Regions from separate parts of the Roseiflexus sp. RS-1 genome, predicted to be linked through region 4. Evidence: riboswitches for the same ligand, from Rfam matches in the RefSeq annotation. Region 4 holds a riboswitch; each other region holds the start of a gene.
The links. A riboswitch is a leader RNA that binds a small molecule or an ion and turns the genes downstream of it on or off. The one in region 4 is predicted to bind thiamine pyrophosphate.

Region 1 (2,200 bases), 2.2 Mb from region 4:
AGTCGGCCAGTACAACGCCAAACAGCGGCACAAAGAGCGAACCGATGAGGAGCAAGAAGTTGAAGTATTCACCCATTGTGAGAGATGTTGCAAATAAGAAGCCAACTGCACCAATAATCACGATCAAGAGACGTTGACCGATTTGTGGGAAAATGTTCTGAATCGAAATAGCCGCCGAGTAGATGTCAGCAAACGCATTGTCGGTTTCATCAACCAGGATGACCGCAAGTGCTACAATGCCACCGGTCATGGTCATAATTGCGGTGATGAGATGATCAGGCGTAGGTTCGCTTACATTCGCCGTTAACAAGAAGAGAGCGCCAAGCGTATAAAACCAGACATTGGTCAGGGCAAAGCCGAAATATGTGCCCCAAAAACTATCCCGCGAACGACGCACAAACCGGTTATAATCGGCAACGAGCGGGAGCCACGAGATTGGCATTGCCGCTACCAAATCCACTCCGAGCCAAAACGGCATCTCTCCCGTTCCTGGCCGATTAAGCAGCGCAATGATATCGTAGCGGGTAAAAAGGTAGACTGTCATCCAAATGGTCACACTGTAGACGATCCAAATCCCAAATTTCTCGAGCCACTCCCGCACGACCACCAGCGGTCCGCCAAGGGCCAACAGAGTGCACCAGACTGAGAAGACCGCCACCCAGAGATAATGGTTACTAAAACCAAATAGCGCCTGACCCACCTGATCGGCAGCCAAACCGATCACCCACAGCTCGAAGGCCGTCCAGCCAATTAACTGCACGATATTGAAAATTGTCGCCAGATAAGAACCTCGTCGCCCAAGCACGGGGCGGAGCAAAACCATTGTAGGCACGCCGTGATCACTCCCTAACACCCCAACTAATGCCAACAAGAGTGTGCCAATTGCGGTACCGACTAAAATAGCAAGTAGTGCTTGCGGCAAACTCAAGCCAGGAACCAACAGTGCACCGGCTTCCAACACTAGCAATCCGACGCCAAGACTCGACCACAATACGAAGATGTCAAACCATCGCAGGCGACGATGTTCGGCAGGAACAGGATCAATTCCCCATGTTGGTGGAGCTTGCAGACGCGGTAGCCACTTGTAGAAACGAGTTTGTAGTGACATACTCTTCCTCCAACTAAAAACGCCACCTGCGAAGGGTGGCGTGAATGCCAGACATGAGCTGGCTTTACTACCGTGTATTCCCTTCGCTGGTATTACCCAGATCAGGTTCATGAGGTCGATGGTGGATTTGACCATCCTCTCAGCCCGGTCCTCCGAGCTCCCTCATACACGCTTATTCAGTTGTGCCGGGGTCAGCGCGGTGTCTACTATACACTGCTGCCTCTCTATCTGTCAAGTCGCTCAACACGACGAAAGCAACCAGAAAAGCGACCCTCACCCCCTCGCCTCGGATAGAAGATCTCTCCCCTTGTAGGAGAAGGGTGCTGGAGAACAAGGGATACGGGCGCGGCAGAATACGGAACATTCATGGTAACAACGTGACTGGCTGATCGGATCGCATCTCATTAGGTGAATGATCCGACATTATCCTCTAACCGGCGCTGCGGTCGGTTGGGAGAGGGGCGATGGAAGCGATCCGCACGCACTGATACACAGAGCGATGCACACGACGAGAGCAGTGAGATGTTTCATTAATCACCTGCCGTTGGATTGAGCGTGTTTTACCGGGCAAGAGTCAGATGCTTGAACGCCTCGACCTGCGCGCGGATGGCGCGTTCCGTCGGCAGGCGCTCGATGCTCGAAGCGCCGAAGAATCCAGCAATCCCCGGCATGCGGCGCAGTGCCATGCCGACCTGTTCGGGTTCGTCGAACGGTCCGCCGTGACAGATCACAATAATGTCGGATCGCACCTGACGGCCAGCCTCAGCGATCTCCATCACCCGCTCGATGGCTTCGTCGAGAGTCAGAGCAACGCCAGCGCCAATGCTTCCTGAAGTGGTCAACCCGACATGCGCCACCAGTTGATCAGCGCCGGCGCGCACCATCTCGCGCGCCTGATCGGGATCGAACACATACGGTGACGTAAACAGGTCCATCTGGTGCGCCAGATGGATCATTTCGATCTCTTTGTCGTATCCCATCCCGGTGGCTTCCAGGTTCGCGCGGAAATTGCCGTCGATAAGCCCGACGGTGGGGAAGTTCTGCACGCCCGAAAAGCCAATCTCACGCAACTGCTTGAGAAACACCGGCATC
Region 2 (2,200 bases), 430 kb from region 4:
GTTGGTCCGTTGGCGCTTGTCTTTCCCGGAACCTCCAGCGATGATAACCGCATCCCCGGCATGCTGGTCAACATGCGCGCGCCGCACCTGGCGAACGGCGCGACCGGCATCGGCAGCGGGCGCTTCGCCGATTTCTTCTTCGATGATCTGATCCCGTATGTGGATCGACACTTCCCGGTCATTCCCGAAGGAAGGGCGCGGGGCATCGTCGGCTTTTCGCTCGGCGGCGCTATGGCGCTGTCGGTTGCGGCGCGGCGACCCGATCTGTTTGCCTGCGCTGGCGCGTATGATGGCACATTCCTGTACGCCTGCGACCGGGGGCGGCGTGTGCGTCGCCGTGACCGGGTGATCGCCAATCCGATGTTCGACGCCGCCTACGGTGTGCCGCGCGATCTGACATTCATCGCCCAACACAACGCCGCCAATCTGATCCTGCGCGGTGATGCCGCCGCCCTCGCGCGCGTCGTCTGGGTGGTGGCATATGGTCCGGAATCACAGGAGCCATGGCAGTCGAACTACTATCGCGGTGAGCATCTGCTGGCATGCCTGCGCGCGCGTGGTCTTGCCAATGCGTTGGAAGACCCGGTGATTCTGGATGGCGATCATACCTGGCGCACCGCTGATCGTTTTATTGCCCTGACCCTGCCGCTGTACGACCGCGCCCTCCGCCATGAATCATCGAAGGCGCCCGACCGTGTCGAACGCCCTCGATGAGAGAAGAGAGGAGAAGGAGATAACAGAATGTTAGCACAAACTTAACATGGATGCAAGAGCCTTTTTGACGTTCTATTTGACACGACCCGCAGATTATCGTACCATTATGCTTAACAATCGATAGCGCCGCGCACGGCGCAGCTAGGGGAGCCAGGAGAGCCTGGCTGAGAGTGCGGCCCCCACAATGCCGCTGACCCTTTGAACCTGACCTGGGTCATACCAGCGTAGGGAATGCAACCGGTGTACTGATGAACCGCCGCTCCCTACTTCTGGGGGCGGCGGTTTTTGCATCAGGGGGCAGCGCTCTTCTCTTCGCTCACAAGAGGACGAAGATGGATTGAACGCTCACAGGGAGGCGACAGTGGCGACGATAACCGTCAGTTTCGAGGTGTTGCCGGGCGGATTGCCGGATAAAGCCGCAACCTATGCGGCAGTGGACGCAGCCATCGCGGTGGTTGCCGAAAGCGGTCTGACGTACCGGGTGGGTCCGATGGAGACGACCATCGAGGGAGAGTACGACGACATTATGACGGTGATCAAGCGCGCACAGGAGGCGGTGCTGGCTGCCGGCGCAACACGGGTGTTCACACTGATCAAGGTGGATTACGACCCGCGCGGTTCGACAATCGCTGAGAAACTGGCGAAGTATGAGGAGTGAGCAGGCGCAACGGATCGCGCCGGAAACGGCGATCGGGCGGCGCGTCGGCGAGGTGCGGCGACGCCTGGCGCAGGCGTTCCCGCCGTTCGTTCTGCTGAGCGCGCTGGTAGCGGCATGGGAACTCATCGTATGGCAACTGGCGCTGCCAGCCTGGTTGCTGCCGCCGCCATCGCGCATCCTGACCACCCTGTTCAGCAATCTGCCGATCCTGGGTGAGCACGTCGCGGCGACGCTGACTGTCACCATTCCCGGCTTTGGGCTGGCGCTGGTGACCGGCTTTGCGCTGGGAGTGCTGATCGATGCTTCGCCACTGCTGCGGCGCGCCGTCTATCCACTGCTGGTCACATCGCAGACGGTGCCGATCGTGGCGATTGCGCCGCTCCTGGTGGTAGGGTTCGGGTTCGGCATGCTCCCCAAGGTGCTGGTCGTCGCGCTGGTGACCTTCTTTCCGATCGTGGTTAACACTGCCGATGGGCTTCAGGCGGCAGATCGCGATCAGCGGCGATTGCTGGAGGCAATGGGCGCGAATTACTGGCAATTGTTGCGTCTGTTGCGCCTGCCGGCCGCCCTGCCGTCGATTTTCACCGGTATCAAAGTCGCTATCACCTACAGCGTTATTGGGGCGGTGCTGGCTGAATGGATCGGTGCGAGCGCCGGGCTTGGCGTCTACATCGCGCGTTCGCTGCGCGCTTTTCGCACCGATCAGGTCTTCGTCGCGGCACTCGTGACATCGCTGCTGACGATAGTCCTGTTCGCCCTGGTGACGCTGCTGGAGCGCTGGATAGTATCGTGGAGGGACGAACCATGAAACGAACAGGGATCGTGGTG
Region 3 (2,200 bases), 1.1 Mb from region 4:
TCGATCCAGTCGGGTGAAAGGGTGCCGACATTCAACACCAACGCCCCGGCATGCGCCACCATCTCGGCGACTTCTTCTGCATCATGCGCCATGACCGGCAATCCGCCAACGTGCAAGGTTACATTCGCGGTATCGTTCATGACGACCAGATTGGTAATGTGGTGGATCAACGGTCTGGTTGCGCGAATGCGAGCAAGCATGTCACCAATGCGCTGGTTGATAGGATCCATCGTGCGCCTCCTTTTGGTAGAAGCATATCGTCCTCATATCGACTACCCGGCGCGTGCACGTTCATCGAGCGCTGACGCAATGACGGCATGGAGTGCCCGCGTTGCTGCTTCAGGGTCTGGCGCGCCGATCACCGCCGAGATGACCGCCACGCCAACAGCGCCTGCCCGAATAACCGAAGCGGCATTTGCGAGGTTGATGCCGCCGATGCCCAGCACCGGCAGGTTGACCGTGCGGGCAATCTCCGCCAGCGGTTCCAGCCCGATGGGTGGTCCCGCATCCGGTTTACTCGGCGTCCCGAAAAGATCGCCGACACTGACATACGTCGCGCCAGCGTCCATCGCGCGCTGCGCCTGCTCGACCGTTGCGACCGATACGCCGAGAATGCGTTCCGGACCGATGATCCGCCGCACCATTTCCGCCGGAATATCGTCCTGACCGACATGGACGCCATCGGCATCGAGCGCCAGCGCGACATCGACACGGTCGTTGACGATGAGCGGGACTCCGGCATCGCGGGTGAGCGGAAGTAACGCCTGCCCCAGTGCAACCATGTCGCGCGCCGGCACGTCCTTGTCGCGGAGTTGAATCACATGCGCGCCACCACGCAACGCTGCACTCACAATATCCGTCAGCGCACGCTCTCCAGCTGCGCGCCGGTCGGTAATGACGTAGACAATACCTCCTCCAGATGGAAACGGTATCGGATCAGACTGGACCGACGGGAGTGGTTCGATCAGGGTGGACAGAACCATAGCGGTACCCTCCTGAAGCGCCAGAAACAAAACTGCCGCTGACCCCACCAACGTGGATCAGCGGCAGACTCTGGTCTGGACACTTCCCTACGCTGGTATGACCCAGGTCAGGTTCAAAGGGTCTGCGGCATCGATGGGGCCGCACTCTCAGCCAGGCTCGCCTGGCTCCCCCAGTGGCGCCGTTTACCGGCGCATTTTTATACAATTGTCAACAGGCAGTTAACGGTATGATACACGATGCTGCGACGGATGGCAAGATGTTTCCCAGATTAGTTGCTCGCCCGGTGAACGCCGTCCAAACGCGGTGCGGGCGGGACGCCCGCGTACCCAGCGACGCCCGCGCACCCAGCGACGCCCGCGCACCCAGCGGTGCGGGCGGGACGCTCGCGCTCCCAGGCGCGGGTTACCAGACCAGCGCGCGTCGGTGGAATGCCATCTGCTCCAACCGCGCGATGCGCTCTTCGGTTGGCGGATGCGTGCTGAAGAGACGGACGATTGCGCCGCCGTCGAGCGGGTTGATGATATACAGGTTAGCCATCGCCGGATTGGTCGCCAGCGGCAGTTGCTGCTTCCATGCCTCAATTTTGCGCAGCGCCGAAGCCAGCGCCAGCGGTTCACCGCTGATCGTCGCGCCTGCGGCATCAGCCTCAAACTCGCGTGTGCGCGAAATCGCCAGCTGGATCAACGTCGCTGCAATTGGCGCAACCAGGATGAGCAGCAATCCGCCCACCACTCCTGCAACCCCGCTATCCTCTCCCTCATCGTCGTGACGTCCAAACCCGCCAAGCAACAGCGCCCACTGCGCCATATCCGCCAGAATTGCCACGGCGCCGGCAAACGTTGCCGCAATTGTGCTGATCAACGTGTCCCGGTTCTTGATATGCCCCAACTCGTGCGCAATGACCGCAGCAACTTCGTTATCATTCAGCAGTTGCAGCAACCCGGTTGTCACTGCAACCGCGCCATGCTTTGGACTGCGCCCGGTCGCAAATGCATTTGGCGCCGCCGAGTCGATCAGATAGACGCGCGGCATCGGCAGATTGGCGCGCTGCGCCAGTTGAGCAACCATCTGGTAGAGACGCGGCGCTTCGTACCGGTCGACCTCCCGCGCGCCTGCCATGCTCAACGCCAGTTTGTCGGAAAACCAGTATGCCCCGCCGTTCATCAAGACGGCAATCAGGAAAGCAATCAGCATACCCTGCGTCCCGCCAAACCAC
Region 4 (2,200 bases):
GCGGCAAGCGTTTGCGCCTGCCGGCGGGTGACCTTTGCTGGATCGGCATAGAAGTCGAGCAGATGTTCATTCGCACCGAAATCATCGATCACCAGAATCTGATCCGGTTCGATGGCAAGTCCGGCACGCACGCGACTCCAGAACAGCGCACCTTCTTTGTGCGCGCCAAGGTCGGCAGAGTTGGCGAGCGCGACGGTGTGGGGTGGAAGGGAGGCAGACGCGCTCCCATCGATCAACACCCGACCTGATGCATCCGTCTGCAATGCCGCCGCGCGCCATCCCATCGCCGCGATCTGCTGTGCGATATGCGCCGTCGCTTCGGCGTAGTGGTCGGTGGCGATCAGCGGCGCGACGCTGTTCGCCGATTGCAACGCATCGAACAGCGCGCGCCATACCGGGTCGATGACGGAAGCCTGCATATACGCTTGAACGAACTGTTCAGCGCGGCGAAGCGCATCATCGAACGCAACGTGCGGGGGATGCACACGCTGCGCCACCAGGTACGCATACGGGGTGCGCGTCGTGCTTCCGATCTCCCATGTCGGTTTCACGACATCGTTCCAGTAGCGCGCACCATCCACGCCCAATTCCCACAGCCCGGAATGCCGCAGCGCCTGCTCCAGGCGATCCGGCATTCCGAAGCAGACCGCTTCCAGGCTCAGCACCCCGGAAAAGTCCAGCACCAGCAGCGTGCGTTGTGTCATGACGGCAACCAGGCTTCAAGCCGGTACGCGCTATCCCAGAACATCCACTCCAGCCGCGAAGAAGAGACGAAAGCGGCGCGCATCCGCTCTTTCTGCGTCTCCGAGGCGTGATCGGCAATCCTGTCGGTCAGCGCAATGGCGCGATCAACCCATTCGCCGAACTCCTGACCGGCATACGTATCGATCCATTTCTGATAGGGGTTATTCGGCGCTGCGCGCTTGTAAATATCGTGTCCCACTTCGCGGTAGATCCAGAAACAGGGGAGAAGCGCAGCCATCCCTTCCTGGTAACTGCGACAGGCGGTTGTCGCCAGCAGGAAGTTGGTATAGGCGAAGCACGAAGGCGACTGCTGGCGGGTTGGCGTCTCGATCCCAAACTCGTGGAAGTATGACGTGTGCAGCGCACGTTCGACCACTGCCACGCCCTCGGCGAAACGCACGAACTGGAGCAACGCTTCTTCATCGGGAGCGCGTCCAGCCATCGTCGCCAGCGCACGTGCAAAATCGGACAGGTAGAGCGCGTCCTGCTGCATGTAGAATGCAAACTTTTCGCGCGGGAGCGTGCCCTGCGCCAGTTCCTCATTGAACGGGTGCCGGATGATCGCCTGGTAGATGTCGGTGATTGACGACCAGAGCGTTTCGGTGAAGCGCATCGCGTTCCCTCCTTTTTGCGCAAACTGTGAAAAGGTTTGACCGTGTTTCCGTCGGGGAACGCACAATGGAGAGGCTGCGCACCGTGAAGGAGATGAAAACGGCGACCGGCAGAAGAAGCCGATGACCGGTTCCGATTTCCTACGCCGGCATTACCCGGATCAGGTGCGAAGGGTAACTTCTCAGCCTCGCTCTGTCAGCGAAGCGCCCCTACGGAACGGTATGGAGTATACGCATGATGACAGCGACTGTCAAGACGCTGTGCAACATTCCTGTCGGATGCTGGCAGGATTGAGAGGACTACGGACGCAATCCGCGGGCGCGCAGATGGGCATCGAGCCAGGCGGCTTCGTCCGGCGTCAGGTCGGGAGGCGGCGGCGGTTGGCGGTAATCGATCCGCAGATCGTAGCGCGCATTGCGATACACCTGGTGCAGCAGTTGGGTGAGCGGCAGCGGCGTATCCGGGTCGGGGCGACGCAGCGGCACGGGAACGGTGGGCAGCGGTCGGTCGAGCGGGCAAACCCAGATATCGACGGCGGGCCAGCGTTCGGCGCGACTGAGGAAGACGAAGTAAGGCGCGGGAGGGAGCGGGTCGGGGCGCGCCAGGCGCGGACGCCGACCGCCGCGCAGCAGGTCGATTTCGAGCAAATGGACGCCGCTGCGAAACAGGTCCTGCCGCTTCTGCTCGTAAGCGTCGGCGCCGTCAGGCGTGGGGCGCTTGTTGGCCGGGGAGAGGAGTTCGATGGCAGTGACGAGGGTCTCATCGGCGACGGCGCGGAGTTCGACGCGGGCATAGCGGGTGGGAATGTCGAGGAGCGCCGCGCCGGTGAGCGACGGGGCGTCGA

Region 1: another riboswitch for thiamine pyrophosphate. It lies ahead of cytX (putative hydroxymethylpyrimidine transporter CytX); the one in region 4 lies ahead of tenA (thiaminase II).
Region 2: another riboswitch for thiamine pyrophosphate. It lies ahead of ROSERS_RS03460 (thiamine-binding protein); the one in region 4 lies ahead of tenA (thiaminase II).
Region 3: another riboswitch for thiamine pyrophosphate. It lies ahead of thiE (thiamine phosphate synthase); the one in region 4 lies ahead of tenA (thiaminase II).

What each region holds. Positions count from the first base shown of each region.
Region 1 is NC_009523.1:3,454,764-3,456,963, forward strand. Features, by position in the region: gene cytX (putative hydroxymethylpyrimidine transporter CytX) at 1-1,108, opposite strand, end outside; TPP riboswitch at 1,170-1,282, opposite strand; gene ROSERS_RS14270 (phosphoenolpyruvate hydrolase family protein) at 1,669-2,200, opposite strand, start outside.
Region 2 is NC_009523.1:835,775-837,974, forward strand. Features, by position in the region: gene ROSERS_RS03455 (alpha/beta hydrolase) at 1-714, shown strand, start outside; TPP riboswitch at 848-963, shown strand; gene ROSERS_RS03460 (thiamine-binding protein) at 1,076-1,372, shown strand; gene ROSERS_RS03465 (ABC transporter permease) at 1,362-2,180, shown strand; gene ROSERS_RS03470 (ABC transporter substrate-binding protein) at 2,177-2,200, shown strand, end outside.
Region 3 is NC_009523.1:2,391,126-2,393,325, forward strand. Features, by position in the region: gene thiM (hydroxyethylthiazole kinase) at 1-230, opposite strand, end outside; gene thiE (thiamine phosphate synthase) at 273-983, opposite strand; TPP riboswitch at 1,051-1,165, opposite strand; gene htpX (zinc metalloprotease HtpX) at 1,387-2,200, opposite strand, start outside.
Region 4 is NC_009523.1:1,266,145-1,268,344, forward strand. Features, by position in the region: gene ROSERS_RS05295 (hypothetical protein) at 1-704, opposite strand, end outside; gene tenA (thiaminase II) at 701-1,357, opposite strand; TPP riboswitch at 1,476-1,577, opposite strand; gene ROSERS_RS05305 (DUF4058 family protein) at 1,656-2,200, opposite strand, start outside.